2 regions of the Mesorhizobium sp. KR9-304 genome follow, and region 2 is predicted to be linked to the other one. Evidence: riboswitches for the same ligand, from Rfam matches in the RefSeq annotation. Region 2 holds a riboswitch; the other holds the start of a gene.
What was found. A riboswitch is a leader RNA that binds a small molecule or an ion and turns the genes downstream of it on or off. The one in region 2 is predicted to bind S-adenosylmethionine.
Positions count from the first base shown of each region.

Region 1: another riboswitch for S-adenosylmethionine. It lies ahead of metA (homoserine O-succinyltransferase); the one in region 2 lies ahead of ABLE71_RS02710 (O-succinylhomoserine sulfhydrylase).

Region 1 covers NZ_JBDZDN010000001.1:2,339,468-2,342,866, reverse strand. The annotation lists gene ABLE71_RS11180 (prephenate/arogenate dehydrogenase family protein) at 1-669, opposite strand, end outside; gene hisC (histidinol-phosphate transaminase) at 674-1,783, opposite strand; SAM riboswitch at 1,913-1,990, shown strand; gene metA (homoserine O-succinyltransferase) at 2,039-2,974, shown strand; gene ABLE71_RS11165 (class I SAM-dependent methyltransferase) at 2,996-3,399, opposite strand, start outside.
Region 2 covers NZ_JBDZDN010000001.1:563,496-566,894, reverse strand. The annotation lists gene ABLE71_RS02715 (MmcQ/YjbR family DNA-binding protein) at 1-193, shown strand, start outside; gene ABLE71_RS02710 (O-succinylhomoserine sulfhydrylase) at 198-1,388, opposite strand; SAM riboswitch at 1,444-1,521, opposite strand; gene ABLE71_RS02705 (2'-deoxycytidine 5'-triphosphate deaminase) at 1,620-2,723, shown strand; gene kdpA (potassium-transporting ATPase subunit KdpA) at 3,065-3,399, shown strand, end outside.

The DNA of each region.
Region 1 (3,399 bases), 1.8 Mb from region 2:
GAAACCCGAGGCGGAATATTTGATCACCTCGGACTGCGTGACGGCCTCAAGATCGTTGGCGGTGCCGACGATGTTGTAGGCGATGATGTGCGGCAAATGCGAGACGATGGCGAGGACCTTGTCGTGGTGGTCGGGGTCCATCGTGTCGATGTTGGAGCCGCAGCGCCGCCAGAATTCGGACAAGCGCTCCAGCGCGGCGGGATCGGTTCCCGGCAGCGGCGTGAAGATGCACCAGCGGTTTTCGAACAGGTCGGCGAAACCGGCGTCCGGGCCGGATTTTTCGGTGCCGGCAAGCGGATGGCCGGGAATGAAATGAACGCCGGCAGGCATGTGCGGCGACATCTGCGCGATGACGGAACGCTTTGTCGATCCCACGTCGGTGACGATGGCACCCGGCTTCAGCGCCGGCGCGATCTCGGCAGCCACCGCGCCGGACGAGCCGACCGGCACCGAAACGATGACGAGGTCGGCGCCCTTGACCGCCTCCGCGGCATCGGTCGTGTAGCTGTCGCCGAGTTCGAGTTCCCTGGCGCGCGCCAGTGTCTTTGCGCTGCGCGTGGCTATGGCGATATGGCCGGCAAGGTTCTCGCGGCGCACGACGCGCGCCAGCGACGAGCCGATCAGGCCGATGCCGACGAGCGTGATCTTCTCAAAAATGGGGTCCGGCATGACGTCAGCTTTTCAGGAATTCGGCGAGCGCCGCGGCGACGCCGCGGTTCGCCTCCTCGGTGCCGACGGTCATGCGCAGCGCATTGGGAAAACCATAAGCCGCGACGCGGCGGAGGATGTAGCCGCGCGACGACAGGAACGCGTCGGCTTTCTCCGCCGAGTGCTTCTCGTCGGTCGGGAAATGAATCAGGATGAAATTGCCGACGCTCGGCGTGACGCGCAGGCCGAGCTTCGGCAGCTCTTCCGACAGCCAGCGTAGCCAGTGGTCATTGTGCGCGACGGTGCGGTCCACATGGGCTCGGTCCTTCAGTGCGGCGACGCCGGCCTCGATGGCGGCGGCGTTGACATTGAACGGTCCGCGCATGCGGTTGATCGCGTCGACGATGTGCGCCGGCCCGTACATCCAGCCGATGCGCATCCCGCCGAGGCCATGGATCTTGGAGAAAGTGCGCGTCATCACGACGTTCTGCGAGTTGCCGACGAGCTCGACTCCGGCCTCGTAGTCGTTGCGGCGGACATATTCCGCATAGGCAGCGTCGATCACGAGCAGAACGTGCCTGGGCAGGCCGGCATGCAGGCGGCGGATTTCCTCGAACGGAAGATAGGTGCCGGTCGGGTTGTTGGGGTTGGCCAGGAAGACGATCTTCGTGCGCGGAGAAACGGCGGCGAGGATGGCGTCGACATCGGCGCGCTCCTCGGTCTCCTTCACCGAAACCGGCACGGCGCCGGCCGCCTGGATGTAGATCTTGTAGACGAGGAAACCATGCTCGGTGAAGATCGCCTCGTCGCCCGGCGAAAGATAGGTCTGCGCCAGGAGGCCGAGGATCTCGTCCGAGCCGTTGGAGCACACGATGTTGGCCGGGTTCAGCCCATGCGCCTCGCCGATTGCCTCGCGCAGCCTAGTCGCCGCGCCGTCGGGATAGAATTCGAGCTTGCCCGCGACCTCGCGCACCGCCTCGATGACCTTGGGCGATGAGCCGAGCGGATTCTCGTTGGACGACAGCTTGTGCACCTTCACGGCGCCATGCGCCCCGCTCTTACCAGGCACATAGGCCTCGATGTCCATGACGCCTGCGCGCGGCTGCGGACGGGAGAGATCGGTCGCTTTCGTCATGTAAACGGTCCGGAAACGGCCTCGGGATGAGGACGGCAGCGGAATACAGGCCATGGCAGGGAATGTCGAGACCGCAGCGCGGCCCGGGTTCCGCCCGGTTGACGACCGGCACCTGCAGGCATAGATACGCTCAAGTTCCGTGGTGATTTGGCCGGTCGGCTTGCAGCCACGTTAAAAAACTCGCTAAAGGGCCGTTTGCATCCTGTAACCGGCTTTGCGCGAGCAAAGGCCGGTTTTTTTGTCTGGAGTTTTGCGATGCCGATCAAGATACCCGATCAGTTGCCAGCCCACGAAATCCTCGTGCGCGAGGGCATATCGGTGATGGATGAGCGCACCGCGTTGCGCCAGGACATCCGTCCGCTGCAGATCGGGCTGTTGAACCTGATGCCCAACAAGATCAGGACCGAAACGCAATTCGCGCGGCTAATCGGCGCCTCTCCTCTCCAGGTGGAGCTGACCCTTGTGCGCATTGGCGGCCACAAGGCCAAGAACACGTCCGAGGAACACCTGATCTCTTTTTACCGGACCTGGGAAGAGGTCGCGGAGCGCAAGTTCGACGGCTTCATCGTCACGGGAGCTCCTATCGAGCTGCTGCCCTTCGAAGAGGTCACCTACTGGAAGGAACTTGAGCAGATACTCGACTGGACGACGACCAACGTGCACTCGTCGTTTTTCATATGCTGGGGAGCCATGGCGGCCGCCTGGCATTTCCACCGCATTCCCAAATACACGCTGGACAAGAAGGCCTTCGGTGTCTTCCGGCACAGCAACAACGCCCCTACCTCGCCCTACCTGGCCGGCTTCTCGGACGATTTCGCCATTCCGGTGTCGCGATGGACGGAGGTAAGGTCCAGCGATGTCCGCGCTGCGCCGGACCTCGAACTGCTGATGGAGTCCGATGTGACCGGTCCGGGCCTGGCTGCCGAAAGGACCGGCAACCGGCTCTACATGTTCAACCACATCGAATACGACTCGACCTCGCTGAAGGAGGAATACGATCGCGACGTGGCCGCGGGCTCGCCGATCGCGATACCGCATGGATACTATCCCGAGGACGACCCCAGCCGGCCACCGCTCAATCGCTGGCGCTCCCACGCTCATCTCTTGTTCGGCAACTGGATCAACCAGGTCTACCAGACGACGTCCTTCGACCTTGAGCTGATCGGTCCTGCAGAAGCGGCGGCCGGCTAGGCCGCGCCCTGCAGTTCGGCCCTACAATTGCGGCAAAGACCGTGTGGCCGCCCCTTGCGGCGACAGCACCGGCACGAAGACGCGGCGCGAGGCGCGCTTGGCGACCGGCAGGCCCTGGTAGAGACGTTTCTGCGCCTCAACGACGATGACACCGGAGAAGATCGGCCACAGACGGCGGCCCGTTCGCTCCAGCACGCCATGGAAGCGCATCATGAACCGCCGCTTCGACGGCGGGAAGAACAGCGCGTCGGCCCAGGCGGAGGGCGTGAAGTTCGCCTCCCTGAGCAGTTCGTTGAGCTGGCCGCGCGAAAAGGGCCGGCCGGTGCCGAACGGTGTATGCTCGAAGCGCGCCCATATGCCGCGCCTGTTGGGCACGACGATGACGATGCGCCCGGCGGGCGACAGCACGCGCCATATTTCCTTCA
Region 2 (3,399 bases):
GCTGAAACTGTCACCCGACGAGCAGCAGCTCGTCATGGCGACCTCATCAGGCATGTTCGAGCCGATCAAGGGCGCGTGGGGCATGAAGGGCTGGACGCGGGTCGTGCTCGACCGCGCCGAGGCCGAAACCGTCCGTCACGCCATGGCCATGGCCTGGCGTTCCGTCGCGCCGAAGAAGCTTGTTGGCCGCTGACGGCCTACGCCGCCCTCTCCAGCGCCTCGCCAATATCCGCAATCAGGTCGTCCGCGTCCTCCAGCCCGACCGAAAGCCGCAGCGTGCCGCCGCCGATGCCGAGTTCGGCGCGCGCCTCGTCGGTCAAATTCTTGTGCGTCGTGGTGGCCGGATGCGTGATCAAGCTCTTGGCGTCGCCGAGATTGTTGGAAATCTTGATGACGTCGAGCGTGTTCTGGAGCCCGAACGCCGATTTCTTGCCGCCCTTGAGGTCGAAGCAGACCAGCGTCGAACCGCCGGTCATCTGCTTCTTCACGATTGCCGCCTGCGGATGGTCGGCCCGGCCGGGATAGATCAGGCGAGAAATCTCAGGGCGCGTGGCGAGGAAATCCGCGATCCTGGCCGCGCTCTCGGTCTGCTGGCGCACCCGCACCGGCAACGTCTCCAGCCCCTTCAGCAGCGTCCAGGCGTTGAAGGGCGAGAGGCTGGGGCCGGTGTGGCGGAAATAGTCGTGCAGATTCTTGTCGATCCACTCCTTGTCGGAAAGCACGACGCCGCCGAGGCACCGCCCCTGGCCGTCGATATGCTTGGTCGCCGAATAGACGACGATATGCGCGCCGAGTTCGAGCGGCTTCTGCTGCAGAGGGGTGGCGAAGACATTGTCGACGACCAGCCGCGCGCCGATCGAATTGGCGAGCGAAGCGACCGCCGCGATGTCGACCACTTCGAGTGTCGGGTTGGTGGGACTTTCGAGGAAGAAGATCTTCGTGTTCGGGCGGACCGCCTTTTCCCAGTTGGCGATGTCGGTGCCGTCCACCAGCGTCGACTCGATGCCGTATTTGGGGGCCAGCGTCTCGATCACCCAGCGGCAGGAGCCGAACAGCGCCCGCGCCGCGACGATATGGTCGCCGGCCTTGAGGCTACACAGGACCGCGGCTGTCACAGCCGCCATGCCCGACGCCATGGCGCGCGCGTCCTCCGCGCCTTCGAGCGCGCACATGCGCTTCTCGAACATGTCGACGGTGGGATTGGCGTAGCGCGAATAGATGAAGCCGGGTTCTTCCCCCTTGAAGCGGGCTTCGGCGGCTTCCGCCGTCTCGTAGACATAGCCCTGCGTCAAATAGATCGCTTCCGAGGTCTCGCCATGCTGCGAGCGCAGCGTGCCCGAATGCACGAGCTGCGTCGCCGGCTTCCAGTTGCGCTTCTCTTTGGTCATCGACATGCCCCAACAACAAAAAACCGGCCGCGAAAGTCGCAACCGGTCCATATAGCCTTGCGGCCCGACGGTCCTTTAGCGACTTGTTTAACGTGGCTGCAAGCCGACCGGCCAAATCACCACGGGATAAAGAGCCCTTTAGACCTGTCGCCGGCTTGCGTCAATCGCGCCGGTTGCTAAACCACTGGGCCAGCGCGGCATGCCGGGACGTTTCCGGGCCGGCTGCGCTGCATGGAGACGCGGGCGTTGCGCCAGACAGGCATCCTTCCCGACACCGAGATCGCGGCGCTGTTCCAATCCGGCGCGCTGGCGTCGGCGCGTCCGCGCGACGGCGACCAGATCCAGCCAGCCAGCCTCGATTTGAGGCTCGGCGAGAAGGCCTGGCGCGTGCGCGCGAGTTTTTTGCCGGGTCCGGCCAGCAAGGTTGCCGACAAGCTCGACCGGCTGAAGCTGCACGAGATCGACCTCGCCGATGGAGCTGTCCTGGAAACCGGTTGCGTCTATATCGTACCGCTGCTCGAAGGCCTGAACCTGCCGGGTCATATCTCGGCCTCGGCCAACCCGAAAAGCTCGACCGGCCGTCTCGACATCTTCACCCGCGTCATGACCGACATGGGCCGCGAGTTCGACAAGATACCGGCAGGCTATTCCGGCCCGCTCTATCTCGAAGTCAGTCCGCGAACCTTCCCGATCGTCGCGCGCACCGGCTCGCGGCTGTCGCAGATACGCTTCCGCACCGGCAACGCGCTGCTCTCCGGAGGCGAGCTTGAGATCCTGCATCGCGCCGAGACGCTGGTCGCCACCGAGCCGCCGAACATTTCCGGCGGCGGCATCGCGCTGTCGATTGACCTCAGCGGCGAGAAGGACAGCCTGATCGGCTATCGCGGCAAGCATCACACCGGGCTGGTCGACGTCGACAGGCGCGCCGTCCACGAGGTGCTCGACTTCTGGGAGCCGCTCTACAATCATGGTGCGCCGGAACTCGTGCTCGATCCCGACGAATTCTACATCCTGGTCAGCCAGGAGGCGGTGCACGTGCCCCCGCTCTACGCCGCCGAGATGACGCCATACGATCCGCTGGTCGGCGAGTTCCGTGTCCACTATGCCGGCTTCTTCGATCCGGGCTTCGGCCATTCGCAGGCCGGCGGCACCGGCAGCCGCGCCGTTCTGGAGGTCAGGAGCCACGAGGTTCCCTTTATTCTCGAGCACGGCCAGATCGTCGGACGGCTGGTCTACGAGCACATGCTGGCGCGCCCGAAGGCGCTCTATGGCACCGACCTCGGCTCGAACTATCAGGCGCAGGGTCTGAAGCTGTCGAAGCATTTCAAGGCTTAGCCCGGCTACACACCCCTCCCGCGCCGTGCGGGGCGGCCGGTCCTTATGTTTTCCTTATCCCCGGCTGCGCGATTCCCAGTAGAGATTTGACGCCGGTCGAGCCCATATCCCGAAGCTGAAACCAGTTTCGGAGACCACCATGTTCGACATTCTTTACCTCGCGATTGGGCTCGGCACATTCGTCCTGCTCGCGCTTTTTGCGCGCAGCCTCGGCCGCATCTGAGGTGGCGCGATGATTGAACCCCTCCTCGGTCTCGCCGTCGCGCTAGGGCTCGGCATTTATCTTCTCATTACGCTGATCAGGCCCGAGCGCTTCTGATCGCCGCTCCCGGAGCAATTTCATGACACTCATCGGCTGGCTGCAGATCGGCCTTCTTTTCGTCGTCGTCGCCGCATTGGTGAAGCCGCTCGGCCTTTTCATGGCGCGCGTCTTTTCCGGCGAACGAACCTTCCTTTCCCCCGTGCTCGCCCCGGTCGAGCGGGGGTTCTATGCCGCTGCCGGCGTCGATGCGAAGACGGAGCAGGGCTGGCTCGCCTATGCACTCTCCGTGCTCGCCTTCTCGATGGCGGGCTTCGCCGCGCTCTACGCGATCCTGCGCCTGCAATTCTACCTGCCGCTCAACCCGCAGGGCTTTGCCGGCATGGCGCCCGATCTCGCCTTCAACACGGCGGTCAG